2 regions of the Blautia sp. Marseille-P2398 genome follow, and region 2 is predicted to be linked to the other one. Evidence: riboswitches for the same ligand, from Rfam matches in the RefSeq annotation. Region 2 holds a riboswitch; the other holds the start of a gene.
The links. Region 2 has a riboswitch for tetrahydrofolate ahead of ACESZG_RS14505 (folate family ECF transporter S component). Riboswitches for the same ligand answer to the same signal wherever they lie in the genome.
Positions count from the first base shown of each region.

Region 1: another riboswitch for tetrahydrofolate. It lies ahead of folE (GTP cyclohydrolase I FolE); the one in region 2 lies ahead of ACESZG_RS14505 (folate family ECF transporter S component).

Region 1 is NZ_CAXSTD010000002.1:312,429-327,860, forward strand. It holds gene ACESZG_RS04120 (sensor histidine kinase) at 56-1,324, shown strand; gene ACESZG_RS04125 (LytTR family DNA-binding domain-containing protein) at 1,394-2,110, shown strand; gene ACESZG_RS04130 (hypothetical protein) at 2,203-2,388, opposite strand; gene ACESZG_RS04135 (hypothetical protein) at 2,751-3,278, shown strand; gene ilvC (ketol-acid reductoisomerase) at 3,560-4,579, opposite strand; gene ilvN (acetolactate synthase small subunit) at 4,708-5,205, opposite strand; gene ACESZG_RS04150 (tyrosine-protein phosphatase) at 5,366-6,418, opposite strand; gene ACESZG_RS04155 (AEC family transporter) at 6,663-7,607, shown strand; gene ACESZG_RS04160 (HAD family hydrolase) at 7,625-8,434, opposite strand; gene ACESZG_RS04165 (M18 family aminopeptidase) at 8,488-9,756, opposite strand; gene ACESZG_RS04170 (cupin domain-containing protein) at 10,047-10,373, opposite strand; gene folK (2-amino-4-hydroxy-6-hydroxymethyldihydropteridine diphosphokinase) at 10,510-11,361, opposite strand; gene folP (dihydropteroate synthase) at 11,419-12,228, opposite strand; gene ACESZG_RS04185 (HD domain-containing protein) at 12,268-12,765, opposite strand; gene folE (GTP cyclohydrolase I FolE) at 12,762-13,319, opposite strand; THF riboswitch at 13,613-13,709, opposite strand; gene ACESZG_RS04195 (hypothetical protein) at 14,048-14,461, opposite strand; gene ACESZG_RS04200 (DNA methylase) at 14,477-15,432, opposite strand, start outside.
Region 2 is NZ_CAXSTD010000013.1:62,970-78,401, forward strand. It holds gene ACESZG_RS14450 (ATP-binding protein) at 1-148, shown strand, start outside; gene atpC (ATP synthase F1 subunit epsilon) at 260-673, opposite strand; gene atpD (F0F1 ATP synthase subunit beta) at 686-2,083, opposite strand; gene atpG (ATP synthase F1 subunit gamma) at 2,089-2,979, opposite strand; gene atpA (F0F1 ATP synthase subunit alpha) at 2,988-4,487, opposite strand; gene atpH (ATP synthase F1 subunit delta) at 4,504-5,007, opposite strand; gene atpF (F0F1 ATP synthase subunit B) at 4,988-5,488, opposite strand; gene atpE (ATP synthase F0 subunit C) at 5,529-5,747, opposite strand; gene ACESZG_RS14490 (F0F1 ATP synthase subunit A) at 6,010-6,672, opposite strand; gene ACESZG_RS14495 (GDSL-type esterase/lipase family protein) at 7,104-7,802, shown strand; gene ACESZG_RS14500 (GNAT family N-acetyltransferase) at 7,903-8,679, shown strand; gene ACESZG_RS14505 (folate family ECF transporter S component) at 9,009-9,569, opposite strand; THF riboswitch at 9,656-9,760, opposite strand; gene ACESZG_RS14510 (hypothetical protein) at 10,298-11,476, shown strand; gene ACESZG_RS14515 (amidohydrolase family protein) at 11,660-12,538, opposite strand; gene ACESZG_RS14520 (alanine--tRNA ligase-related protein) at 12,677-13,828, opposite strand; gene ACESZG_RS14525 (RNA polymerase sigma factor) at 14,302-14,808, shown strand; gene ACESZG_RS14530 (hypothetical protein) at 14,809-15,303, shown strand; gene ACESZG_RS14535 (hypothetical protein) at 15,308-15,432, shown strand, end outside.

The sequences.
Region 1 (15,432 bases), on a different contig from region 2:
TATACAACATTTTGATGATAAATTTTATTAATCCTTATCAGACGGAGGTGCTGTTATGTCTGAACAGATTTTATCTGCTGTTCATGGTGTCACTACCATGCTCTTTGGAATTTACTGTTCTGCATTTTTTCTTGGGATCAAACCGATCAGAAAAAATATCCTGACTATGTTTCTGTTATTTTTAGGGCAGGGACTGTTATATGTAATTGATCTGGCATTATTTGGGGAAACTCTTGCAAATATGTCCTATCCTCTGATCGTACATTTTCCATTGGTTTTATTCCTCTCCGTTCATTATAAGTATCCTCTGATTTCTTCCGCTGTTTCTGTCTTTTCTGCCTATCTGTGTTGCCAGATAAGCAACTGGACCGGATTATTCGCTTTGGCAATAACAGGATTACAGTGGTGTTATTATTCCGTGCGGATCTTAACAACAACCTTAACTTTTGTCCTTCTTTATCGATATGTATTTCGATCTACAAAAACAATTTTTACAAAAAATGCACGTGAGCTTTCCATCATCGGTTTCCTGCCATTTGTATATTACGTTTTTGATTATGCTTCCACCAAGTTTTCAACTTTACTTTATTCCGGAAATAAAGCAGTTGTTGAGTTCATGGGATTTGCATTCTGCATTGCCTACCTGGTATTTCTCATCATCTACTTTCAGGAATATGAGAATAAACAGGAGATAACGCAATACAGCAATCTTCGTGAAATGCAGCTTCAATCCATGCAAAACGAAATTGAACAGGTAAAGATCAGCAGCCAGAGACTGGCGATCCTGCGGCATGATATGCGCCACCATCTGAGTATTATTCTGACCCAGCTGCAAAACGGACATCCGGATAAAGCACAGGAATACATCCATGAAATTAATTCTGCATATGACGATACGATCATCGCCGCCTATTCCGGAAATGAAATGCTGAACTCTGTGCTTTCCATTTATCATTCCCGTTTCACAGACAGAGGATTGTCTCTTATATGCAATGTTTCTACAGGAAAAGAACTTCCATGCTCCGATCTGTCCCTCTGTACAATCCTGTCCAATGCGCTGGAAAACTCCATGCATGCACTGGAGCAGCTGGAATCACCTTCAAAATGGGCCCGGCTTACTCTTTCACAGAAAAAGAATCACATTCTGTTCCAACTGGAAAATCCCGTAGAAAAAATTCCGGCATTTGTAGATGGAGTTCCGGTTTCTACCAGAAACGGGCATGGAATCGGTGTCAGGAGTATTATTTATTATGTGGAACAATTGCATGGACAGTGTCATTTTTCTATCGTGGACCATTGCTTTGTCCTGCGAATTATCATCTGACACAGGATTTCCACTGCCGGATACAATACATAACATTTATTCACTCACAGAAAGGTTTTGATAAAAATTATGAATATTGCAATTTGTGATGATGAAATACTCTTTACCCGGGAATTAAGTTCACTTCTGACGCACTGGGCGGAAAAAAATGATTTTTCACTTACCCTGTATCCATATTCCAACGGTGATGATCTGTTAACAGCTCTCCGGACAATTCCGGTAGATCTGATTTTTCTCGACATCATCATGCCATTATTAAACGGCATAGATACAGCAAGAGAAATACGCAGCATGGGACTGACTGTTCCTGTGATTTTTCTGACTTCTTCCAGAGAATTTGCCCTGGATTCCTATGATGTAAAAGCTTTTCATTATCTTTTAAAACCAGTAAATACTCTGAAACTTTTTTCTGTTATGGATGATTTTTTTAAAACTTATCATGTTCCGGCTGAAACTTTCGTCGCACATACTGCAGACGGATTCTGCTCAATTACGCTCAATGATGTAGATTATCTGGAAGCTCAGAATAAACAGGTTCTGGTCTGCCTTTCAAATGGAACTACTTTAAAAATCCGCGAATTATTTGTAAAGTGTGAAGGGGTCTTTACTCCGGAAAAAGGATTCTTTAAATGTCACCGAAGCTATATTGTAAACCTGTCCCACATAAAACAGTTCACAAGAACTATGGTCACTACCGGCATTTCCTCTGTCCCTATTTCCAGAAATAACTATTCTGCATTCAAAGATGCCTATTTTTCATATATGTTTGATTCTAACTCCGGTTAATCCGATAATTACAGCATTTGCGGGTTACTATCCCCTCCGTTCTCAGCAATACATTTCGCAGTTCACTGCTTTTCGTACACCCTCACATATTCTTATCGTTCCATTTCATGTGCCTGTTTGTAGATTTCACAGGCAGCATAATTCACACATCTGTCATGTGCACAATCCATAAATGTGAGGGTTCTTTTATCTCCTTCCATCGTATATTCGCAGCAGACAGTCTGCCCTCCATTACATGTTCTGCAAAATCCCGAAATAAACTCTTCTTCTATCTCCATTTTATCCTCCTCAATTTTCCTTATGTCTCATTATCGTTCCGAGAAACAAAAATACAGGCAACAATATATTCGTTACTGTTCACAAATATTTTTATTTATTCGTCCGTTTTTTGTTGCATTTTACAACAAACAGATTTATAATCAGTATAACATAGAAATGTGCGGAAACACTATAACAAACATAAAATAATCGTAACTGTTCAGTACCTTCACAGTTACGAGTCAAAATCCATTAAAAATCGCCTTCGGCGATGGGATTTTGACTTGTATGTCTCGGGATTTTGGCATGTTCATGCCAAAACACCTCGCGGGATAGTAGACTGCTGAATAGTTACAAATAATCAAAAAAGAGGGAAAATGTCATGAACAGAGAACTTTATGATGAGGCAATACGCTCCAATATCCTGTCACGCAAACTAATCGAACAGTTGATGGAAAGTATGAATTACAGTAGTATCTCTTTTATCAACTGGACTGTAGAGGTACTAAAGATTATTAGAACTCGTCTGGAACGCGGAGATAAAATCACAGACGAAGTATCCGGAATTACTTATGATATAAAATCTTTCCGAAATTTTGTAAGCACCAATTTTTCTTCCTATATTACAAGTCAGGTCTTTGATGCTCCTGATAAGGCAGAGAAAGTATATTTTTCTCTGGAAGCCACCGAAGACGGACATGCCTACAATATGGTTATGGCAAATTCATCAAAGGACAAAACATATAAGTGGATTTCCAGTCTCAGCGAACGCTTTTCATTAGTGGAGATGATCGCTACCGGAATTGTATATCTTAAAGATAACAGGACAGATACATATCAGCCATTTATTTCCGGAAATGGTAAGTACTGCAGATATGACGTAGAAAAAGGGCAGATTATCGAATTATAAAACGTTGAGATTGATTTGCATCTTATTATATTATGCATAATCTTAAGAATTGCATAATACAGAACAAACAACCATCATTGAGTCAGTACATACAAGAAAGAATCCTGCTTGCAGGATTCTCCGCCTGCGGCGGGTCGCTTCAGCGACATAATTCCTCTCCGTCGCAGTGCGATCCTGCCCGGAGGGCTTTTTTATGTTATAGGAACATTACGGAGTAATTTCCTATAACATAAAAAATCCCCTGCCATTCAGCAGGGGATTTTAATTTAATCATATTCAGATTAGTTGTTGATAAGTTTGTCTTCGCCATTCCAGCTGTAAAGTTTACGGATTTCTTCGCCAACTTTCTCAGACTGATGCTCAGAAGCTTTCTTTCTCATAGCTTTGAAGTGAACCTGTGCACCTGCATCAGACATATCAAGTAAGAAGTCTTTTGCAAATGTACCATCCTGGATATCAGAAAGAATTTTCTTCATAGCTTTCTTTGTATCTTCTGTGATGATCTTAGGTCCTGTGATGTAATCGCCATATTCAGCAGTGTTGGAGATAGAATATCTCATTCCTGCGAATCCTGACTGATAAATCAGGTCTACGATCAGCTTCATTTCATGAATACATTCAAAGTATGCATTTCTTGGATCATAACCAGCTTCAACAAGTGTTTCGAAACCAGCCTGCATAAGTGCGCAAACACCACCGCAAAGTACAGCCTGCTCACCAAAGAGGTCTGTCTCTGTCTCTACACGGAATGTAGTTTCAAGAAGACCAGCTCTTGCTCCGCCGATTCCAAGACCATATGCCAGTGCAAGATCCTGAGCTTTTCCTGTGTAATCCTGCTCTACAGCGATAAGACAAGGTGTTCCTTTTCCAGCCTGATACTCACTTCTTACTGTATGACCAGGTGCTTTAGGAGCGATCATTGTAACGTCAACATTCTTTGGTGGTTTGATGCATCCGAAATGGATATTGAAACCATGAGCAAACATTAACATGTTGCCTTCTTCAAGGTTTGGCTCGATGGATTCTTTGTAAAGTTTAGCCTGTAATTCATCATTGATAAGAATCATGATGATATCTGCCTGTTTAGCTGCTTCAGCTGCTGTATATACCTTAAAGCCCTGCTCTTCAGCTCTCTTCCAGGATTTGCTGCCTTCATAAAGACCGATAATGACATCACATCCGGAATCCTTTAAGTTCAGAGCATGTGCATGTCCCTGGCTTCCGTATCCAATAATTGCAATTTTTTTACCATCCAGTAAGCTTAAATTACAATCTTCCTGATAAAAAATCTTGTTAGCCATTTTATTTTCCTCCTGCTAATCGTAAAAAAATTTATCGTTAAGGGATGCTCCCCTAGCAAACTATAATATGTACTGTTTCTGAGATATTTTTCAATTTCCTGCGTTCCGAAAAGCCTTCCTGTCTTTCATCAGAAATAGGTTACATCCTGCGAACCTCTTGATAAACCGGTCATTCCTGTACGTGCAAGTTCGAGAATCTCGTAATCACCCATCAGCTCAAGAAATGCTTCCAATTTATTATGGTTGCCTGTCATCTCCAATATCATGGAATCCACACTTACGTCTGCAACTTTCGCATGGAAAACATCCGCTATGGAAATGAGTCCCTGTCTCTGCTCCGGTTTCGCAGCCACCTTGATCATCATTAATTCATGGCATACGCTGTTGTCCGGCTCCAGGATCTTAATATCTCTTACATCTACAAGCTTGGCAAGCTGATTCGTGATCTGCTCCAGAATCAGTTCATCCCCGCTGCACACAACGGTAATTCTGGAAAAACGCTCGTCCGCTGTTACACCTCCGGTAATGCTGTCGATGTTATAGCCTCTGCGGCTGAATAATCCAGATACTCTGGTTGTTACACCTGCAGTATTATCTACTAACAGGGATAATACTCTCTTCTGCATGTCCCACCTGCTTTCAACGTGTACATTTTCACCACGTTAATATAATAAATAGCTCGTATGGTTACCATTATATCAATAATCGTGATTTTGTCAATAAATTTTTCGCACAAAAACAAATGTCTTTCTGTGACAGCTTTTGTAAAAACATCGAATTAACTGCCTATATCAGATATTTATTTCTGAACTCTTCGATCATTTTCGGTTTCAGATAAAATACGGTCTGGAAAAACTTTTCCATAGAACCATAAGTCTTTTTCACTGTTTCAAAAACAGCAGCCAGATACTCCTCTTTTACATTATATATAATCGGAAGCTTCTCGGTCATTTTCTCATCTGCCTCCGGCCAGGTCTGTACAAGTCTCTGCATATATACCAGTTTGGGCTCCATATAACGGTTTGTGCGCAGATAGTCTTCATATATCACATCTTCCTCCACCCCCAGCAGACTGAGCAGAAAAGCAGTCCCGATCCCTGTACGGTCCTTTCCAGTTCCGCAATGCCACAAAACAGCACCTTTTTCCTGCCTGAAAAGAATATCGATAAACTTCGCATACTGTTTCAACACCAACTGATCCATGCATAAATTCCTGTACTGTCTGATCATATATTCTTCCATATCATCCGGGAGTCCTGCAAGCATTTTCACAAACTGTTCTCTGTTGCTGATAACCTGCACATCCTCATCCACAACCGGTACATGGTAGTATTCTACTTCTGCTATAATAGTATCCGGTTTACATTTTCTCTCTTCTGCCGAACGCAGGTCGATCACCGTCTTCAGATTGTATTCTTCTCTGAGTCTGTTCTTATCGCTCTCTGAAATATGATAAAGTTCCCCGCTTCTCAGAAGCCTCCTCGGCAGGATGTGTCTGTCATCAGCTGTAACGATCGCACCCAGATCTCTGGTATTCGGCAGACTATGAAGAGATATCCTGCCGCCCTTCGGGAAACCTGTTGCCATATCCGGGTTTAATATCTTAAGAATGCGGATACACTCATGAATCTCTTTTTCTGTCATATCGAACTTGTATCTCTTCTTACGTCTGGTAACAATTACAAGATAATTTACACTCAGCTGTCTGTCATCACCTTCATCTGCTCCCTCTTTTCGCATATATGCCCATACAATGTCTTTACATGGAAGATTGTTTATCATCATATGTCTGGTAAAAACCAGAAATCCATCTTCTATCCTTATCTTTCCATACTTCATGATCCACCACTCCACTGTCTGCAATTTTATTACTGTTCACTCTGCTCTTAGAGCGTGTCTGAAAAATCATTCCCACAATCTGCAAGGCATACTGAACAGCAACCATTTTTTTCAGAATAACACAGAAATCGGAATTTGACAATTCCTGTCAAACGTTTATAATCATGGTGTTATTGTGATATAGCAATCACCTTATGAACCGTACTTTTTGTACAGAAATTATTTTTTGAAAGGATTTATGAAAATGGAGAATCTTATTTTCTGTCTTAATGCTACAATCCCGATTTTTCTCACCCTGATGCTCGGGCTCTTTTTTCGGAAGATCGGACTCTTTGATGACACCTTTGTCAGCCGTCTGAATAAGTTCGTATTTAATGCAGCTCTGCCTGCGCTTTTGTTTCTGGATATTGCAAAGTCAGATTTCTACAGTGTATGGAATACGAAATTTGTATTGTTCTGCTTCTTTGTCACACTGATCAGTATCGGAATTTCCACAGGACTTTCCTATCTGCTGAAACCGCGAAATATCCAGGGCGAATTTATCCAGGCTTCTTACCGGAGCAGCGCTGCGATCCTTGGAATTGCAATTATCCAGAATCTTTACGGAAACGCAGGAATGGCACCACTTATGATCATCGGAAGTGTGCCGCTTTATAATGTGATGGCAGTTATAACACTGTCACTGTTCGCTCCCGGCGGCGGTAAACTTGATACCGCAAAACTTATCCGAACCCTGAAAGGAATCGCCACGAACCCTATTATCCTTGGTATCCTGACAGGTATGGTATGGTCGCTGCTTCATCTGCCAATGCCAACAATTCTGAATACTGCCGTAGATAATCTCGGAAAAACAGCGACTCCTCTTGGGCTGATGGCCATGGGTGGCGCACTGAAATTCGGCAAGGCATTCGCAAGGCCGAAACCACTGATCGCATGTAGCTTTCTGAAGCTTGTGGGATATGAAGCTGTATTTCTTCCACTGGCTGTGCTTCTGGGATTTTCCCATGATATGCTGGTTGCGATCATTATCATGCTTGGTTCTGCCACTACTGTAAGCTGTTATATCATGGCCAAAAACATGGATTATGACGGCGATTTTACTTCCGGTGTGGTTATGACTACCACTCTGTTAAGCTCCTTTACCATGACAATCTGGCTTTATATATGCAAAAGCCTGGGACTGATCTGAGCCCAGGCTTTTTATGTTTATATTAGCTTCAGATATTCCAGTCCGTTTCTGATTCCATAATGGAACATATCCTGTGTAATATGATCAGCCAGAGCTTTTATTTTCTCTGAACCATTTCCCATGGCAACCTTCACGGCCGCATATTCAAACATGGCGAGATCATTATTGCTGTCTCCAAACACGATCGTATCCTCCCATGGAATATCAAAGAGTCTGCACACTGCCGAGATCCCCACTGCCTTGTTAAAGCCCTTTGGGACAAGTTCAATGGTGGTTCCCGCAATCCCTGAACCACTCTCATGACGGATAATGTCATAATACTCACTCAGTTCCCTACAGGCAGCTTCTGCATCACAGCCTTTTATCATTTTGGCACTGATCTTATTAATGCGCATACAATCTTCATTTCCCCTGATGGGACGCCATTTAGATCCTAAAGATTCTGTGATCAGATCCGTATACCAGTTCACATCTGTATTATATTCATCCTTATCATAATACATGAAATCTGCACCTTCCATAACCGGGACCAGACCATATCTGCGCAGGATTTCCACTGATTTTTTTGCAACTTCCGGGGGCATCTCTTTATTAAAAAGACGTTCTCCATCCTTTTCAATGGTAGCCCCGCAGGCACTGATCATACCGGTAAACGGAAGCTCTTCCAGATACCGGGAAACAAAGGCCCTGCTCCTGCCTGTGCAAAGCCATGCGTCATGACCGTTTTCTCTTAATTTCTTCAATGCCTCCTTTGTGCTCTGGGGTACACCCTTTTCCATATCGCAGAGTGTTCCGTCTGCATCAAAAAACACTGCTTTTCTGTTCACTTTCTTATCTCCTGATTTTTATATTTACGTTTATCTGCCAGTGTACCTGCAAACTATGCAAAAAACACTGTCGCTGCCTTAACCAGGCTCTCTGTATCTTTCGCACCTGTTGTTTCATATACAGAATGCATGGCAAGCTGTGCCAGACCGATATCCACTGTTTTCACAGGAACCTGGGTATTGGAAATATTTCCCAGCGTGGATCCGCCTGCCATATCCGAACGGTTCACAAAGGTCTGGTACGGCACCTTTGCCCTGTCACAGATATCCTTGAAAATTGCAGCGGACACTCCGTCTGTACAATATTTCTGGTTTGCATTGTACTTGATCACGATTCCCTCATTCAGCACCGGACGGTTTACCGGATCTGTCTTATCCGTATAGTTTGGATGGAGAGCATGAGCATTATCTGCAGAAATCATAAAACTGTCTGCAAGTGCCATATAATATTCCTCCTGGGTACGTCCCAGTCCCATATTGATCCGCATCAGAGTATCCTTCAGGAAAGCAGAAGCAGCGCCCTGTCTTGTACTGCTTCCCACTTCTTCATTATCCAGCACACAATGTACAGAAATGCTTTCTTCACGATTTCCCTGCAGGAATCCCTCCATAGAAGAGAATGCACACTGCAGATCATCCAGTCTGGGTGCAGAAACAAATTCCTCATTTACTCCCCACAGAGTACCCGGAGTTCTGTCATAAAGAAACAGATCATGTCCCAGAATATCTTCTGTCTTTACTTCTGCGGCCTCAGCCACAGTTTCCATAAATCTGCCCTTTCCTTCCTTATCGCTGAAAAGAGGCAGCATATCCTTCTGCACATTATATTTATATCCGTCATTTACTTCCCTGTTCATATGAATGGCAAGATTAGGAATAACCAGCAGATCTCTGTCCACAGCCACCATCTTCTCTCTGATTTTTCCATCCTGACGGACGATCAGCCTTCCTGCCACTGACAGAGGTCTGTCAAACCATGGAGACAGAATCATTCCACCGTAACGCTCCACATTCAGTTTGATATAAGCATTCTCCACCTCTATCTCAGGATTCTCCTTAATCTTAAGGGAAGGGGAATCACTGTGGCTTGCCATAATATGAAACTTCCACACAGGCTTCTGCGGAATGGAAAAAGCTATGATCGCAGAATGATTTCTGGTCACATAATAATTTCCGCCTTTTTTAAGCTTCCAGTGATCCTCCTCTTTCAATTCTTCAAAGCCTTCTTTGTCAAGCCTTTTGGTCATCTCCGTCACTGCCTGAAATGCAGTGGGGCTTTTCTCTATGAATTTCAGTAACTTCTTTGCTGTTTTTCTGTACATAGTTTGATTCTCCATTTGAATGATTAATCAAGCGGATATTCGCAATCCGCTTCGCTACTTGCTCATAATCGAATAACTGCTTCGCAGTTTATCAGAAGGAGCTTGCACTCCTCCTGATACAAGCAAGTCCCCACCCACTGCTTATTACTTTTCGCAATTGAAGCAGGGGACTTACTTGATTCGGCTAAAATGCTACCTGATTTATACTATTTTTTATTATAATCAGTCTGTCCTGGTAATAAAAACAGCAGTCATTATTTCCATAAGAAATATGTGCTGCTGCTTTTATATCAGTCTTTAATGATCAGAGCCATAAAAACCAGATCTGTATTTCCTGTATTTGCAAGTGCATGTCCATGATTGTCCGGTGTGAATGTAATATCTCCGGCTTTTACCGGACGATAGGTACCGTTGTCATTGTATTCGCCCTGTCCCTGTAAAATATAGTAGGTTTCACTTTCTCCATGATGTTCATGATATCCCAGTGAACATCCCGGCTCCAGGGTTACCTGTGCATACAGTCCACATTTACCATTCAACTGTTCTGCATCAAGGATTTCTTTGATGATTACGTGACCATTTCCACCTGCCATGTGTTCTTCGCGTCTGATTTTCATAATTTTTTGCCCTCCTGTAGATGTTTTCTCTTTTATAGAATTTCCATTGAATATATCATAGCACTGTTTGTAAAAAATGGCAAAGTAAATATCAATGGAACATTCAACAAAATATCGTTACTGGTTACTGTTCACTTTATTTTGCAGTATTTTCAGATTTGTTCAGAAGGCTGTCCAGAAGCTGCGAAATGGTCTGATTTAACACAGGATGTCGCAGATACGGAGCAATCTGATTCATTGGTACAAGAACGAAATCGCGGTTGTGCAGATCAATATGAGGAATATGAAGATCTGGCATATCAATAATTTCCTGATCATAAAACAGGATATCCAGATCCAGTGTCCTTGGTCCCCAGTGGATGATACGTTCCCTGTTTGCCGCCTGTTCTAACTGATGCAGTCTCACAAGCAATTCTCCAGGAGTAAGAAGTGTCCGCATTTTCAGAACTCCATTTAAAAATTCATCCTGATCAGTAACTCCGTAAGGTTCTGTAATAAGATAATCGGAAATTGCCTCTATACGGCATCCTTTTGTCTCTGCCAGACCACGGATCCCATTGTCTATATACATCTTTTTATCACCCATATTAGAGCCAAAAGCAATGTAAGCAGTATGCCATTTCCGTGTAATTTCCACAGATACGGTTTTCAAAGGAAGACCAACCGGTGCCCAGGGCTTTTCAATCTTCAGAGTAATTTTTTCAAGTCCGGAAAGAGAGCAAAGAAGCATTTCTGCAAGATTCTCTGCAAGAGATTCCAGAAGTTTATAAGTATGTTTTCTGGTGAAATCAGTGATCATATGGCTGACTTCGCCATAGTTTATGGAAGCAGACAACTCATCGGTTAATCCCGCCAGACGTGTTCTGGTAAAAAGCGTGGCAGAAATAACAAATTTCTGTCCCAGAACATTTTCCTCGGGATATACACCATGGTTTGCAAAAACCTCCAGCTCTTTAATTTCTATTTTGTCTAATCTGGTCTCATCCATAACAGCAAATCCTTTCTGTATGTTATTTATATTTACCATCTGTTTTGTGCCAGTAATTTATCTGCGTCCCAGGATTGCTTCTGTCATCTGGATCACACGCTTGTTTTCTTTAACATCGTGGACACGGACAAAAGAGCATCCCTTCATTACGCCAATTACACTGGTAGCCAAAGTCCCCTCCACGCGCTGATCTACAGGAAGATCCAGTGCCAGTCCGATCATGGATTTGCGGGATGTACCAAGGAGAACCGGAAATCCCAGATTCTGAAAAAGCTCCAGGTGATTCATTGCTTCCAGATTCATTTCAAATGTTTTTCCAAAACCAATTCCCGGATCAAGCATGATTTTTTCATCTTTAATGCCAGCCTGTCTTGCAAGATTGACACATTCCTGTGTTTCGGCGAGCATATCAATGAGAAAGTTTTGATATTCTGTATTAGATTTGTTGTGCATCAGGCAACAGGCCACATCATATTTTGCGATCACAGCTGCCATTTTCGGATCATATTTTAATCCCCAGATATCGTTAACCAGGTCAGCTCCTGCCTGGATAGAGCTTTCAGCAACACTGCTCTTAAAAGTATCTACAGAAACAGGAATGTCAAAATGTTTTTTGACCGCTTCAATAACAGGAAGAACTCTCAGTGCTTCCTCGTCAGCACTGACAGGAGTATGACCGGGACGTGTAGATTCGCCTCCGATATCAATAATATCTGCACCATCAGCAATCATTGCCTCTGTATGTTTCAAAGCTTCATCCATATGATTCCATTTGCCGCCGTCAGAAAAGGAATCAGGGGTAACATTCAAAATTCCCATTATGTAAGTATGATTCTTAGTATCAAAAAAACGGTTTCCAATTTTCATGAGCAGAACCCATCCTTTCTTTTGTGCTTATGAAGAAGATCAGTATTCAATTTTCATATTTTTTTTATCATCAGACCAATAGCATTCGGAAGCAGCGGAACATAAAAAACAATTTCTGGACTGCTTATCCGCTTTATAAAGAAGTGCTGCCAGCGTACTGCAGGAATCTCCTTTTCGGTGATGTCCAATGGAAGACAGAATCAGTTCTTTTTCCTGTTCTGTAAAGTGCAGATCTGTCAGAATTTCCCGTGCGATTTCTACTCCTGCAATATCATGGGGAATGTTGTACTGATATTGCTGTGCACGTCCTATATCATGAAGAAGTGCTGCTGCATAGATAAGCTCTTTGGGCAACTCCAGATGTTCCTCCAGTGCATAAATGTACATCAACCGTGCAACATCCAGAAAATGTTCAGGGGTATGACGGCAGAAGATCCGTTCACTTTCAAGTTCCTGTATTTTTTTATAATGTTCCTGATAAACCGGGTGCCTCCAGATCCGATTGACACGATCCATATCTGAAAAATTGTTATTCATCCTTTTACCATAGAAAGGAACATTTTCTGCAGTTCCTTATCTTCTGTAAACGCACCACGGGTTACAGTAGTGATTGTTTTGCTTCCTGGTTTTTTTATTCCGCGCATGGTCATACAGGTATGTTCCGCTTCCAGCATTACCATAATTCCTTTTGGATCCAGAGTACGCTCCAAAGCATCTGCAATCTGAACAGTAAGCCGTTCCTGGATCTGTGGCCTTCTGGAATAAACCTCTACTGTACGTGCCAGTTTGCTTAAACCGGTAACTTTGCCGTTGGGGATGTATGCAAGATGAGCTTTTCCATAAAAAGGCATCAGATGATGCTCACACATGGAGTAAAAGGTGATGTCTTTTTCCAGCACGATTTCATTATTTTCTACAGGAAACTGCTTTAACAGATGCTGATCCGCTTCATGACCAAGACCTCCGTAAATTTCTTCACACATGCGGGCAATCCTGTCAGGAGTATCAATCAGACCTTCCCGTGTAATATCTTCACCGATACCTTCCAGAAGCAGACGGACTGCCTGCTCAATTTTCACTTTGTCAACCATTAAAAAATAACCTCCTTTGTATTTTTGAAATGGAGATTATCCTTTTGACCAAAGTCAAGCGGATATTCGCAATCCGCTTTGCTACTTGCTCATAACCGAATAGCTGCTCCGCAGTTTATCAGAAGGAGCTTGCACTCCTCCTGATACAAGCAAGTCCCCACCCACTGCTTATTGCTTTTCGCAATTGAAGCAGGGGATTTACTTGATTCGGTTAAAAAGGATATCTCCAATTGTGATAGAATGTATGTCGAAAACATTCCCTAGCACAATATGAGATATCCTCTTATATTGTTTGCAACGGGTGCGGATAATATACCGTAAGACGCACTTTTCGTTTCAGTGACAACTCCCCATTCACCGAACACTTGACGCATAAAATCCTATTTTGCATATCATTCATTTCGGTATTCAGTATACCATGTAATACGATAATAGAAAAGGTTTTTTCTGACTTTTCAGAATGATTTTTTCCTGCTGCCAGAACTAATAGTTTCGAAGTACACTTTGCAGATATTCTTTATACTGCTGCTTTACATCTTCCGGTCCGACAATCCTCATCCCGGATCCAGAATCGTACATAATTCCGATGTATTTAACATATGTTCATCATCGGTACGTTCAAGCATGATTTCCATCAGATATAACGTACGGAGCTTCTGATTAAATGAAGCCATGGCGCATCTCCTCCATTTTCTGTTTTCACTTTTCCCAGTGAAACATTTTCACATTTACCACTCTTCACATTTAATATCGCTTATCTGTTCAATTGGAATGACCGTTTGATCTGTCATGATCATGGTATGCTCATATTCATCTACTTTTTTTACAATACCAGAGTACGTAACATAGGATCCGCCGGCTTTTTTTGCATCGGGAATAAAATAAGTTATCGATACATCCTGTTCTATACCGATATTATTTCTGATTATGTTGATTTTTTCGTTCAGCTGAGCAATCACTTCCTCACTCAGTTCCAATCTTTCATCAGTTAATCTTGCTGTTTCTTTTATCGCAGCATCATGTCCAGTCAAGGCTGCAAAAGGAGCAAACTGCGCTGCCCGATCCCGAAGAGGCATTTGCGGATGATTCTTAGAGACCGGATGTGGTAAATTGATGATATCGTCATAAAAATTATTTTTCATCCTCTTTCAACTCCTTTACGCCTTATGTCCGCCAATTTGTTCATTTCTGTCCTTGGCGGTTGCACCTTCCTGAAGATTCATTCCCTTCAGTACAGCGTTTTTTCCAAATTTCTTTTTAATACTGAGCATTGCTTCCTGCATACGTTTCTCACGATCCAGCGCAGCCTCTTCCTCTTCCTGCTTTTTCCTTTGCGCCTCATAATCCGTAAAAAGATCCAGTTGCTCATACACTTCTTCTTTCTTTACAGAATTTTCATCCACAAGCCTGTTCGCTGTAATATTAATTCTTCTGATAAGCAGGTTTCTGTCAACGATCCTGTCATATAGCTCTATTACTGCATCCGTTATCATTTTTGTTGAGGAAGTCTGCCGTTTCAGATTGGTCGTTCCATGTGCATGTTTCGGAATTCTTCTTCCATAACGGTCGATCGTAACCTCTCCATGATACTGCTTTTTCCTGTCGGCATTGTTCAGATTCTCAATATCATAACCAACTGTCAACACAATCTGGTCCGTCACAAGCTTCTTATCCACCAGATCCAAAACCATCTGGTCCGTCATCTCTTTGACGACTAATTTTGCTTTTTCAAAGTCATAAGGACAATGAAGTACCTGCCCGGAACAAACACTGTTCGTTTCCGGTTTGTAAGACTTGACCATTTCCATGGTACAGGGCTCATATCCCCAGGCATGATCGATCAGCAGCTCTGCATTAACGCCAAACAGTTTATATAGCAGATCTTCGTTATATAATTCTTTCTCTTTTCCGATGGAACATCTGGCAATATCACCCATCGTATAGAGACCATATTCTTCCAACTTCTTTGCATATCCCTTTCCGACTCTCCAGAAATCAGTAAGAGGTCTGTGACCCCAGAGTTTCCTTCGGTATGACATTTCATCCAGTTCTGCAATTCGTACACCATCTTTATCTGCTTTAATATGCTTCGCTACAATATCCATCGCAATCT
Region 2 (15,432 bases):
TTTATCTAAAAACAATATCTCAAAAACCAGTGATATTGCTGAATATATTGGATTAAGTCTTCCGCGAACCCGGGCTATTTTAAAAGAAATACCTGATGTATCTCCAATTGGAAATAATTCAAACAGAAAATGGACTCTGCAAAAATAATTTTCACCAGCCAAGAAATAAGTCAGAACATGGTACAAAGCAATAAAAGCATCTACGGAAAGCCTTCATCAGACCATCCAAAGATGCTTTTTATTGATATATTTTGTTTCTTTAAATTTCTTTATGACTCGTAACCCTAAGTCGTGCCATAGCTCTGGACAGAGCCAACTGATTCATATGATACTCCTGAATACTCTGCTTCTGTCTCATCTGCTCTTCTGCTCTCTCCTTCGCTTCCTGTGCCCTGCGGATATCAATCTCCTCAGGACTCTCTGCCGTCAGACAGAACAGCTTCACACGGTTATTGATCATCTCCACAAACCCACTGCTCACAGCCAGAACATGCTTTGTGCCATCAGCTTCCTCGAAACGCATTTCTCCCGGAATGATAGCAGCAACAATATTCTCATGCTGTGCCAGAAAGGCCTGCTCACCGTCAACAGCCGGGATTGTCAGGGTTTTGGCACGTCCTGCAAACGCCAGCTTATTACTGGCATAAATCTCAAGACCAAATGTATCTGCCATAAAATCCGCTCCTTATTCCTGACCCATCTCAGTCTTTGCTTTCTCGATGACATCCTCAATTGTACCAACATTGAAGAAAGCATTTTCCGGATACTGATCCATCTCACCATCAACGATTGCCTTGAATCCACGGATGGTTTCTTTCAGAGGAACATATTTACCCTTGATACCTGTGAAGTTCTCAGCTACATGGAACGGCTGAGAAAGGAACTTCTGGATCTTTCTTGCACGGAATACAGTGCTCTTATCCTCTTCAGAAAGCTCTTCCATACCAAGAATAGCAATGATGTCCTGAAGTTCTTTATATTTCTGAAGGATTTCCTGTACTTTACGTGCTACTTCATAATGTTCTTCACCTACAACATCCGGCTCCAGGATACGGGAAGTAGATTCCAACGGGTCAACGGCCGGATAAATACCCTGCTCTACGATCTTTCTGGAAAGAACGGTTGTTGCATCCAGATGAGCAAATGTAGTTGCAGGAGCCGGGTCAGTCAGGTCATCGGCAGGTACATAGACAGCCTGTACAGATGTTACAGAACCATCCTTAGTAGAAGCGATACGTTCCTGAAGTTCACCCATCTCAGTAGCCAGTGTTGGCTGATAACCTACGGCTGAAGGCATACGTCCAAGAAGGGCGGAAACCTCGGAACCAGCCTGTACAAAACGGAAAATATTATCAATGAAAAGAAGCACATCTCTGTGTTCCTCATCTCTGAAGTACTCAGCCATTGTCAGTCCGGTTTCAGCAACACGCATACGGGATCCCGGTGGCTCGTTCATCTGTCCGAACACTAAGGCTGTTTTTTCAAGAACACCGGACTCTTTCATTTCTGACCATAAGTCGTTACCTTCACGGGAACGCTCTCCAACACCTGTGAAAATGGAATATCCGCCATGCTCTGTGGCAATGTTCTGGATCAGCTCCTGGATCAGGACTGTCTTACCAACACCGGCACCACCGAACAGACCGATCTTACCACCTTTTGCATATGGTGCAAGAAGGTCGATAACCTTAATACCTGTTTCCAGGATTTCTACAGCCGGTTTCTGATGTTCGAAATCCGGCGGATCTCTGTGGATGACCCATTTCTGTTCTCCCTCAAGGGAAGGACCGTCATCTACTGTATCACCAAGTACGTTAAATAAACGTCCCAGTGTCTTATCACCTACAGGAACCTTAATGCCGCTTCCTGTGGCGATGACTTCTCTGTCACGCTGTAAGCCTTCGCTTGCGCTCAGCATAATGCAGCGTACCATATTGTTTCCCAGATGATGGGAAACTTCCATTACACATCTTTTACCGTTGTTCTCTACCTCAAGGGCATCCTTGATCTCAGGAAGATTTCCATCTTCAAAAACAACGTCTACAACAGGTCCCATAACCTGTACAATTTTACCTTTGTTCATCGTCGTCACTTCCTTTTTTGTGCTTTTGCACCGCTGACAATCTCAGTGATTTCCTGTGTGATGGCAGCCTGACGCGCACGGTTGTACTCAATGGATAACTCCCTGAGCATCTTCTTTGCACTGTCCGTAGAGGACTGCATTGCCATCATTCTGGCATTATTTTCACTGGCATACGCTTCTACAAGACATCCATAAATCAGACCGGTCAGGTAATTTGGGATCATGGTATTCAGAAGTACATCGGCTGATGGTGACAGCACGATTTCCTCCTGTGGCATATCCGCAAGCATTGCCTGATTTGGCAGGAACTCTGCTTTCTTCAATGGAAGAAGCTGCATATTCACCGGCTCCATGGCAACTGCACTCTGCATCTCCGTATAGAAAATACGGACTTCGTCCAGTTCTCTGTCCAGGAACGCTCTGACAATCTCCTCTGAGATCAGGCGCGCTCTGTGCATGGTCGGTTTCTGTACTGTATATGGAAAGTTCTCTGCGATATCCATATGTTTCTTCGTGAAATACTGACGGCCTACCATACCCAGCACATAAAGCTTGCAGTGCTCATGCTCTGCCATAAACTGTTCTGTCATTTTCTGGATATTATGGTTATAGGCACCTGCCATACCCTTATCACCGGTAACTACGATACAGCCGATCTTACGGTCTTCCTCTGCGATCTTATGACGGATACTGAAAAAAGGATGCTCTGTATCCGGCATATGACGCAGGATTCGGGAAATTGCTGCCTGCATATTATAGTAATACGGCTCTGTATCGGACAGGATTCTTTTGGCCTTCTGCATCTTGGATGAAGAGATCATATACATGGCATTAGTGATCTTCATGGTGTCCTGAATGCTTTTCATTCGAGTCTGAATCTCTTTCGTACTGCCCATATCAACACCTACCTGCTCTTATCTGCAAATTCTTCTGCCACTTTCACGATCTTTTCTGCCAGTTCATCCGGAAGCTGTCTCTTCTCCTCGATCTCTCTTCCGATTTCCGGATAAGCACTGTCAAAGTAGTCCAGCATATCTCTCTGATACTTCTTCATCTTCTTGGTTTCCACGTGCATCATTGCCTTGTGTGTTGCCGCACAAAGAGTGATGACCTGCTCATGAAGACTTAACGGGCTTGAAAGCGGCTGTTTCAGAAGTTCCATAAGTCCACTTCCGTATTTCAACTGCTGAGTTGTAGCCTCGTCCAGATCAGAACTGAACTGTGTAAAGATTTCCATCTCACGATACTGAGCCAGATCGATACGGACACTTCCTGCTGCTTTCTTCATGGCTTTTGCCTGTGCAGCACCACCAACTCGGGATACGGAAAGACCTACGTTAACCGCCGGACGCATACCGGAGTTAAACAGGTCACTCTCCAGGAAGATCTGACCATCTGTGATGGAAATAACGTTTGTAGGAATATATGCGGAAAGGTCACCTGCCTGTGTCTCAATGATAGGAAGAGCAGTGATAGAACCACCGCCAACCTTTTCATTCAGACGGCTGGAACGCTCCAGTAATCTGGAATGGAGATAGAATACATCTCCAGGATAAGCCTCACGTCCCGGTGAACGTTCCAGAAGCAATGACAGTGCACGATATGCAACTGCATGCTTGGATAAATCATCATAAACCATTAATACATCTTTTCCCTTATACATAAAGTACTCAGCAAGTGCAGTACCTGCATAAGGAACAATATACTGAAGCGGTGCACAGTCACTGGCTGTAGAGGAGAATACTGTTGTATAGTCCATAGCACCATGTTTCTCCAGAGTAGATACGATCTTAGCTACTGTGGAAGCTTTCTGTCCGATCGCAACATAGATACAGATTACATCTTTGCCTTTCTGGTTCAGAATGGTATCCAGTGCAACGGAAGTCTTACCTGTCTGTCTGTCACCGATAATCAGCTCACGCTGGCCACGGCCGATGGGGAACATGGAGTCAATAGAAAGAATACCTGTTTCCAGAGGAACTGTTACAGATTTTCTGTCAATAATTCCAGGTGCCGGATTCTCTACCGGACGATACCCGTCTGCCTTGATCTCACCTTTACCATCGATCGGCGCTCCCAGAGCGTTTACGATCCTTCCGATAAAAGCGTCACCTACAGGCACACCTGCCTGCTTCTGGGTTCTTGCTACCTTTGTTCCTTCTTTGATTCCTGTATCTTTACCGAACAGGATACATCCGATGCTGTTTGCACGGATATCCTGAACCATACCTTTCAGACCATTCTCAAAGGTTACAACCTCGCCATACATAGCATGATCAATACCATGTACCGTGGCAATACCATCTCCGACGGAGATGACTGTTCCTACTTCCTGGTCCTTGCTGATTTCGTCATAATTCTTAATTTCTTCTTTCAGAATCGAAATGATTTCATCTGGATTCATTGCAGCCAACTTTTATTCACCTCCGTGTCAATTTCTGTCTTAAATTGTTATAACGTCCGCGGAGACTCCAGTCGAACTCTTTGTCTCCGGCAGAAAGAATGAAGCCTCCGATCAAAGATTTGTCTTCTCTGAGAGTAAGGATTACTTCCTTTGCTCCAAATTCCCTGCGAAGGAAATCTTCCATCTTCTCTTTCTGGGCTTCTTCCGGTTTTGTTACATATGTGAGAACAGCTTTCAGGATTCCTTTCTGCTTGCGGCTGTAATTGCCATATGCTTCCAGGATATCATAAATGCTGCTGATTTTCTGATATTTACAGGTCACCTTCAGGAAATTTTTCATCTCCTGCGGGAAGACTCTGTCAATTACATGTTCTTTTTCTTTTAAAGAAACCAGTGGATTCTCAAGGGCACCTTTTAACTGCGGGGTACCCCTGAAAATCTTTTCTGTCTCCAAAACAGCTTCTTCCGGGACAGAAAGCTCATATAATGCTTTTGCATAATTAATGCTTGTTTCCGTCATTGGAATCACCTGCCTCTTTTATAAACTGGTCATAAAGGGACAAATCCTGCTGACTGCTGTTTTTCTCTCCCATGATCTTTGAGGCTGCATCCAGCGCGATCTCTGCCACTCTGCTTTCCATAGCCTTCATAGCATTTTCCTGCTCTGTCCTGATATCTGCCTTTGCTTTGTCAAGCATTGCACCAGCCTGTGTGTTTGCATCTTTTACAATACGCTCAGCCTGTACTTTTGCCTCATCCTTTGCCTGGTTTACAATACGCATGGATTCGTCTTTCGCAGATTTCAGTGCATCTTCATATTTGCCTTTCAGTTCATATGCCTGTTCTTCTGTATCTTTGGCACTTGCGAACTGCTGGTCGATCATGTTTTTTCTCTGCTCCATCACATTGAGGATCGGACCAAATAAGAACTTTTTCATTAAAAGATAAAGAACAATCAGGTTAATAATTGTAAAGACCAGGTTGATGTTAATCTCGATCACCTGTCCCACCTGCCTTTCTTAGTTATTCTTTATCCATTAATTAGCCAAGCATGATAACGATCAGAAGACCGATAACGAAACCGTAAATAGCTGTTGCCTCGGCAAGGGCACATCCTAAAAGAAGGGATTTGCTGATCTTGCTTTCTGCTTCCGGCTGTCTTGCGATTGCTTCTACTGCTTTAGATGTTGCCATACCAATACCGATACCAGCGCCAATACCTGTTAAAACTGCGATTCCTGCTCCAATAGCTACTAACATAACTTTTTCCTCCTGTTGTTTAACTGAAATAAACTAAATATTACAAATCTTTCTTCACAATATGCTATCCTGTCGATATTCCGATGAGATCATTTGATGCCTGTACAACAGATGTCTGTACCAACGGTTGTTTATGACCGTTATGACCCACCGAATATCCGGGCAGCATTTAAGTGCTGTTCATAACTGCTGTCTTATCCCTTATGTCCCGCGTCTCAGGTCTTATATAGGTGTCATATTCCTGTATGAACAGTAATCTTTTTTATTCAATAGCTTCTTTGATAAATAAAGAAGTTAAGAATACAAATACATACGCCTGAATGAATCCGTCAAAGAAATCAAAATACAGGCTGAATGGAATAGGAAGAACTGCCGGGCATATAAACTCAAGAAGTTTCATAACCACATAGCTTCCTAACACATTACCAAAAAGTCGCATACAAAGTGATGTCGGTCGAATAACGACCTCCAGAATATTAATCGGCAGCATAATCGGTGCCGGCTCTGCGAAGCTTTTAAGAAAGCCTTTCAGACCTTTCTTATGGAATCCTGCATACTCGATCAGAAAAATACTTGTGATTGCAAGACCAATCGTACAGTTTAAATCCTTTGTAGGCGGTACAAATCCAAACACACCGAAAATGTTTGCAATTCCAATGTAAATGACAACTGTCATCAGATAGGGAATATACATTTTTCCCTCTTCTCCAAGGATATCCTTAAAGAAGTTATGAAGAAAACTGACACCGGTTTCCAGCAAAAGCTGTTTCTTACCGGGGTTTTCCACACTCAGGTTTCTTACGAGCACCAATGACAAAATTAAAAGCACTGCCATGATCACCCATGTCACTGCTACTGACTCTGCAACTGGTATTCCTCCAAACACCGGTATGGTAAAAACTGTCTTACATTGAAGTTCTTCCATTAACGTGTCTGCTAAATTACCCGTTTCTTTTCCCTCCTTTTTCTATTTAAATCTCCGGAAGATATTCTGGCTTTTTATGCTGTCTGCCTCAGATGCCTCAGCCAGGATTCCTAAACTTATGTCTGTAAAATATTTCATAAGCTTTCCATCGATTCAAGATTTTGAGATTATTATATTAAAATCCGTTAAAAAGTCAACAATTATTTTGACTATTTCTGGCAAAAATAGATTTTCTTTTTGTGCATTTCATCCAGACATTTTGATTGAAAAATAGATTTTCATAATTTTTTTAATGCATTTTCACGAAAAAAAGGCAATTTTCATTGACCGAACTGTAAGCAGATGATATTATTTTATATGGTTTTTATATAAATTTTATATCTCTGCACTTACCAATCCTTATATTGGTAATACCAAACAGGAGGTTTTTTATGCAAATCATTTGTCTGGGAGACAGCATTACGGACTGTAATCATTTATTTGAAGATTTTCCTCTGGGAAATGGGTATGTACAGATACTCTCAGAAATGTTCCGTAATCAAACTCCTTCTTTCTCCATATCCGCAAATACCGTCAGACGCTCATCAAGCGCTGTACAGTTAACAGATAAATCAACAGGTGCCATACATTTCAGGAACTGTGGAATAGATGGCTTCACTGTGACAAGAGTCCTTGAAAATATCCGCCAACACCGTATTTCTTTGCATCACTCTCCTGTTGTAACTCTGCTGATCGGCATCAATGATATCGGTCTGATAATGAACACAGACCGGATGGATTCTCAGAAAGAACAGATGATAAGAGAGTTTGCCACTCATTACAATGAATTATTGGATCTGCTCACTGCAGATGCCAGGCAGGTAATCCTTATGGAACCCTTTATCTTTCCACATCCGGAAGAATATGAGACATGGATTCCCTATGTCCATACCATGTCTGATATTATCCGACAGCTCTCTGTCAGATTCAGACTTCCATTTCTGCCTCTGCATAACTATTTTAATAAGGAAGCAACTCAATCGGGATTTGATGCCATAACAACGGACGGGATTCATCTTACTTTGTATGGGCATAAGCTTCTGGCCGAGAAACTGTTCCCTCTCCTTCAAAGCATTGATAACAATCCCTGAACAGATAAACTATTGCGCATTTTCCCGGAACTTTGTATAATAAATCACTGTCCTCGCTCATATCTGCGGACTTATTATGGAAAGGAGTCTTCCTTATATTATGGAAACTACAATTAAACAGATTGAAGATATGTCTCTGAATGCCTGGCCATCTCACAAGATGGAATTATACGACGGCTGGATCCTGAGATTTTCTTATTTTTATACACACAGAACCAACAGCGTAGAACAGTTCGGCAATTCCACCCTCACCTGGCGGGAAAAAATCCCATATTGTGAAAGCGTATATAAGCGTCTGGGAACCCCCGCTGTATTTAAGATCAGTCCTCTTGTCTCTCCTGACTTTGATTATGTTCTGGAAAACCGTGGATATGCTATCCAGCATACCACCAATGTCATGGCAATGAGCATGAACGCCGCACGGCTGGATGCTCCATATCCTGATGTAACCTTCTGTGACAATATTCCCTCCGAATGGATTGAAAGTCTGTTCCGTTTAAAAAACACCACCAATCCCATCCACCGGAAGGTTGTTCCATCTATGTATCAGGCAATCCTCAAGGAAACCATCTGTGCTTCCATCCGCATGGACAACCAGATCATCGCAACCGGACTTGGTATTCTGGACAGAGATTATATCGGCATCTATGCCATCCATGTCAAAGAAGAATACCGCAAACATGGCTATGCCCGTCAGATCTGCACCGGACTTCTGAAAGAAGGAATGAAAAAAGGTGCACAGAATGCATATCTTCAGGTTGTAGAAGGAAATGACAATGCCCGCGCTCTTTATAAATCGCTGGGGTTTCATCAGCTATACACCTACTGGTTCCGCGTGCAGCCGGATGAAAACGGAAATTTCCCGCCTGAGAAATAAAAAAGAACTATCTGTAAAGCATTTTCATTTTCTGCTTTTACAGATAGTTCTTAATTTTTATAGATTTTAACTTTTCTTTTTCGGGGAATCAGTTGATTCATTTAACATAGTTCGCGCCAACTATGTTGTATATCATTTTAATATTCAAGTCTTATTCTGTATTTTATCTCTGACTTAATTATGTTACTGTTCACTCCGTTCACAGTAACGTAGCCAAAATTCATTCCAGATTGCCTGCGGCAATGGAATTTTGGCTTGTATGTCTCGGGATTTTGGCATATTCATGCCAAAACACCTCGCGGAATAGTGGTGTGTGAACAGTAACTCAATTATACTGTTTTGTTTTTCAGCACTGCAGGTGATGTATTACCTACCACCATTGCTGTCAGCGGACTGAAATACAGCAGACATGTTAATACACAGTAAATCGGGATCATAATTACAAACTGTACCAGTCTTCCGGGCATGATCGCATAGAAGTTATATCCAAGCATGATCACAAGTCCTGCTGTTGTAAGAACCAAAGAGCTGAGAACTGCAGTTACCACGATAGATACGCAGATACCAACTGTCTTTCCTGTTTTCTTTCTGTTTGCAAATAATGGTTTTGCAAGGGCAGGAAGCACACCCCAGAGGATTGCTGCAACTGTGATAAACGGATTTACAGCATAGCCTTTCATAAAGCACCCGATAATATCTGCACATAATCCACAGACACCGCCTGCCACCGGTCCCAGCCACAGACCTGCAAGGATTGTACATACACTTCCCACAGAAATACGGTACGCACCAAGATCAATGACCAGAACTCGTGTGAGTACCAGATGCATGGCGATCAGAAGAGCCATGAACACCAATGTTTTTACGTTCCAATATTGTTTTTTCTGCATAATAAAAACACCTCCATAATGTGTTTAAAAAATAGAGTAGTTACATAAATAATAATCCCTCCACATTATGAGATGCTCTCATATGTAGCAACGGGTGCGGAAATCATATCGTAAGCAGCACGCTTTCTGCTTTTCGTTTCACGGCGACTCCCCAGCCTGTGAACACTTGACGCATAAAATCCTACTTCGCTATTATTTATTTATCGAAATTATAACACAATCCATAGAAATTGCAATATATTTTCCGTTATTATTTTCACAAATTTGAATGCTGTTTTTTGTTCATTCTATACGAATGGTCTGCTTTTTTTACTTGAGAATATTGCTGCAAACACTCGTAAGTCTATGAATAAAACAGCCGCATATACTAATACTATAACATTATGCAGCAGTCCGGCATCTTCAGAAATGAGAAATTACATGAATACAGATATCCCGCCCCGGTCTGCTATAATCATGGAGGTAAAAAATGTCAGAAATATGTAAAAATAACTGCCAAAATCCTTATAATATATGTTATGATAATTACCTGAATACCAACGCCTGTACGGAATGTACCGGCCTGATATGCACTCCTGCCAAAGATAATGACGAATGGGAAAGCTACCGGAAAATTTTTGATTTTATCCCCGAACCGCCGGAAAGCAATATCCCTCCCTGTAAATAATTATTGCATACGGCAGGAATCATGTTCAAACGAATGATTTATCGGAGGTCCTGTCTATATTATGAAAAAACTGCTTGCTGCATGTGTCTGTGCCGGCCTTAGCTTTTCTTTTGCCGGATGCAGCCCTGAAACCATACTGGAACAATTCACATCCACCGGAGACACATCCGTCCGGGAACTTACTTCTTCATCTGACACCACAACTGAAACCGAAACAAAAGACCGTATCTATATGGATGAACTTTCCGGTACCCTGCAGGATTTTTCAGGAAGCCAGCTTATTCTGAACACGGACAGTGCCTCCTATGTATTTAATGTTTCCAATGCCACCCTGGAATGTAAAGGCGGCATGATCACCGGCGATGAGATCAGTATCATTTACGAAGGTCAGCTTTCCGGTACTGACACAGGCAGTGTACATGTTCTGAAGGTTGTAGATGAATTTCATAAAAAAAATAAGCTGAAAAAGCGCACTGCGCATGGGCAGGTTATTTCCCTGACTTCCAATACCATCACAATAAAATCAAAGAAAGGAAAAACAGCCACCTATCCGATCACAGGAACAAAACAGTATTATCAGAATGGAATCAAAGCCGGTGACTGGGTTTACCTTACATTCAAGGGGAAATTCCCGGATACCTCCAATGATTCTTCCGTATCCTTAAATGCCAGTCACCTGAAAGTACTGAGTATTTCTGATCTGAAAGATCTGGAAATACCGGATCCTACCCCAACTCCGGATCCAAAACTCACACAGACACCGGAGCAGATAGAAAATAAAGAAAAACAGCTGCTGGCAACTGTACAGGGAGTAAATCTGAATATCCTCCGGATTCTTCCTGCCGGAAGTGACACCTCCTTTAATCTGGATATGTCAGCAATCCCCGCTTACTTCAAGGGAGGAATTGCCCCGGGATCTCATGTTAATGTTACTTATATCGGAGATCTGGAAACAACATCCCTGGAAGAAGTCCGTATTATTGCTGTGACAGGTGAGGATCCTGATACCATTAATGACAAACATATTTCCTTTACAGTAACCGGCACGATCATTGGAAGTACTGCCAACACCATCACTGTACAGACAGATGACGGTGCCATAGATACCTTCCGTACAGAAAACGCGCAGGATCTCACTGCAGGCGGTATGGAATACGGCGACTATGTGTGTGTTACCTTCCATCCATCCAAATCAAAATCTTCTAATATTTATACAGCAATTAAGGTACAGGATGCGTAAATTGTTACTGTTCACTCCGTTCTCAGCAACACGCTTCGCGATGCAGGAAATATGAACCTCCTTGTGCAATGCCCAAGGAGTATCGTTTGCTTCACAAACTTAATTTATGCTAATCGCATAAATCCGCGCGGTATGTCTCGGGTTTTCTGTGACCTTCGCTCACACAAAACACCTCGCGGGATATCACCAGTGAACAGTAACCGTAAATTTCTTCTTGATTTCCGCTTCACCTTCCGCAAGCCAGCGGTATGCAGCATCCTGATCTCCCAGAATTTCTGCAAAGGACTGAACTTCATCCCGGATTCCTTTTCCATGAAGAACTCTGTAAGCCCCCGCATCACTTCCGGGGGCTGTTTTTATTCCCAGCCGGAATGCTTTTCTGATATTCTCTTCTGCGGATTCTATGATCGGTTTCAGAGTCTCATCATCATAACGCCCGTCTCCCAGAAGATTTCTCACTGTAACCAGAGTCGGAACCCAGACTGTATCACTCTCCGCCAGCATGGCAAGACTTTCTTCATTCATATAGTTTCCATGCTCCAGACTGTCCACTCCGGCAGCCACCGCTGCCTGTACTCCGTAATCTCCGTTGGTATGGGACATGACAGCCATACCTTCCTCATGTGCAATATGTACCATTTCCTTTACCTCTGACCCATCCAGAGGTGTTCCGGTAATCGCTCCATGTTCATTAAAATCCAGAATCCCGGTAGTCATGATCTTAATAAAATCTGCCCCTGCCTGTTTCGCCTCCAAAACACGCTTATGAAATTCCACCATTGTGGCAAAACCTTTTCCCACAATCGAACCATAATGCCCTTCTTTGTGAATGGCAAATATCGGAGTTCTGTAATCTATCCCATACTCTGGTGCAAGCTCCTTCGCTCTCGCAGAAACACCCAGCGCATCACCACCATCACGCACAAAAGCAATTCCCCGTTCCTGGTATGCTTTCAGATGCTCTCTTATGATCTTATCGTCCAGTCCATTTTTATGCATATCAATTGCATGGCGGTAATTCACGCCATCCATAATGATATGCGCATGACATTCTCCAAACATTTCCTGTTTCTCTTCCTCTTCCCTGCTGCTTTCTTAACTCAAAGCATAGAGTCAGACAGATAAACTCATCCGCTTCGCTATGCAGCTCTATACTCAATAACGCTCCACAATTTTACTTAATCTTTTATCTACCGTTTTTTATTTCTCGAAAAAATTTCGGATTTCGTCTTCTGTTGCCTGCACAGACCCCTGGACAAAGAATGGTTTTCCGCCGCCTCTTCCGTTTAATGCAGCATTCATTTCCTTTGTATACTGCCGTAAATCCCCGTCAATCTCGCCCATGGCATACTTATAGCTTCCATCCTCATTTCTGGAAAATACTGCACAGCAGCCCTCACAGGTATTCATCACTGCATCCGCAAGTTTACGTACAGAATCTGCTTCCAGACCTTCTTTGAAGATCAGGACACTTCCTGCACCTTCCCATTTCTTAGCCTCTGCCCTAAACATCTCTTCTTCCATACGGGCAACCTGGCCTTTCATACGGAAATTCTCATCCTGAAGACGCTGTACTGCATCTGCTGTTCTGTCCATCTTTGCAGAAAGCTTCATGGAAATCTGATGATTCTGCTCATTCACCATATTCAGATAATCCAGAACACGTTTACCGCAGATCATCTCCATACGGATACCATCATGGAATTTCACTACAGAAAGAAGCTTCACCATTCCAATCTCACCTGTATGTGTCACATGGGTTCCACAGCAGGCGCATACGTCTACTCCCGGAAACGTTACGATACGAACCTGTCCTGTCAATTCTTTCTTACTTCTGTAATCAATAGTCTTCAGTTCCTCAGCATCAGGATAAGTAATTACAACTTCCCTATCCTCCCACACTCTCTCATTCACTTCCCGCTCAATTTCTGCAAGCTGCGAGTCATCCAGCATACCATTCAAATCTACAGTGATCACATCGCTTCCCATATGGAAACCTACATTATCATAACCATACTTCTCATGAATAATACCGCTGACCATATGCTCACCGGAATGCTGCTGCATCAGATCAAAACGCCGCACCCAGTCAATCTTTCCCTCAACCTTCGCACCCACTTCCAGAGCCTTATCAGTATAATGAAGTAATTCTCCATCTTTCTCATGAACCTCTGTCACCTTTGCATCCCCCAGTGTTCCCACATCACTTGGCTGACCGCCGCCCTCCGGATAAAAAGCACTCTCATCCAGAATGACAGCATAACCTTTCTTTTGCTCTCTGCACTCTACTACGGTTGCGGTGAATTCTTTTTTATATACATCTTCATAGTATAAACGTCTTGTTTCTGTCATGATCTGTCTCTCCTTTTTCATCTGTCATATTGCCCCGCATTATCTTCCACATAAATATAAATGCCATATTTTATTTCATTGCAATCAAGTATAGACCAAATCAAAAAGCTTCGCAAGACCGTCACTCAGAGATATTTTCTATAAAAAAATCCGTTAATCAAAACAGCCAATAACCAGTGCAGAAAAATAGTTTGTTTTATGTGCATTTGCAGGATACTTAGATATTCTTAGCCGGCAAAAATCTGCGTTATGAGAAAAATGACACACTGTCTGAGCCGCCATGCGGCGAGTTTGTGGCATTTTTCTCATGCCTTTAGCAGATTTTTGCCAGCTTAGAATATCTTAGTGTCCGAAACCGCACACAAAACAAACTATTTTTCTGCGCGTCCCCTTTTTATCAAAATTCCCAATATCTGAATCCATTTCCCCACCTCCTGCGTTATAATTAAATGAACAGGGAAAAGGAGACAGTAATGACCACAGAAAAGCAATATCTGGAATATCTTATCAAGCAATACCAGAACTTAATATACTCGATCTGCCTGAAATCTGTCGGTAATCCATTTGATGCCGAAGATCTCACTCAGGAAGTCTTTCTGTCTGCCTATAAGAACCTTTCCCGCTTTGATGGTAATTATGAGAAAGCCTGGTTAAGTAAGATCGCTGTCCGAAAGTGTCTGGATTATCTGAAAGCAGCCGGGCGGCGAAGTATTCCAACAGAAGACACCTACTTTTCCCAGATTCCGGACAGGCAATCCTCTCCCGAAGATGAATATATGAAAACTGCAGCCAACACTCACGTAGAAGCATTGTGTATGCAGTTGAAAAGTCCTTACAAAGAAGTCGCTTACGCGCATTTCTGCAAAGAATTATCAGTACCTGAGATTGCACAGCAGACAGGGAAAAATCCGAAAACAATTCAGACACAGCTCTATCGCGCAAGGGCAATGCTGAAAAAAATGCTTGAAAGGGGTGATTAGATGCATATTAATAAGAAGGATTTAATAGAATTTGACAACGGAAATATGAACACACAGGAAGTCATTGAGTTTCTGTCACATCTTGATCACTGCGATTTCTGTCTGGATCAGATGATGGAACAGGAAAACAACAGTACGGATACTGCTCCCTCCTATCTGATGGAACAGATTTTGGACAAAGCAGGCTCCGGTGAAGTGCAGCTTGCCCGGGCAGCAAATAAAGCATCCCGCAAAATCCAGCTGCTCCATTACAGTCTTCAGACTGCTGCCGGTGTGATGGTTGCCCTGTTGCTTTTATTCAGTATCCCAAATCTGGATTTCACTTCCTTATATCAGGATACTTCCTCTCAGACAGACAGAATATTACCCGAACATGAAAACGGCAGACTCTACCAGTTCACCAGAGAACTCGGACAGAACATTGGTGATGGCACCAGCTCTTTTATAAAATATGTCAGTGATTTTTCCAGCAAATTAATGAATGGAGGCAAATAAAAGTATGCAAAAACAAAAACGTGGATTCTGGCTTTTTATCTTCTCCCTGATCCCAGGCGCAGGAGAAATGTACATGGGATTCAAAAAACAGGGAATCAGTATTATGTTCTTATTCTGGGGTGTCTTTGC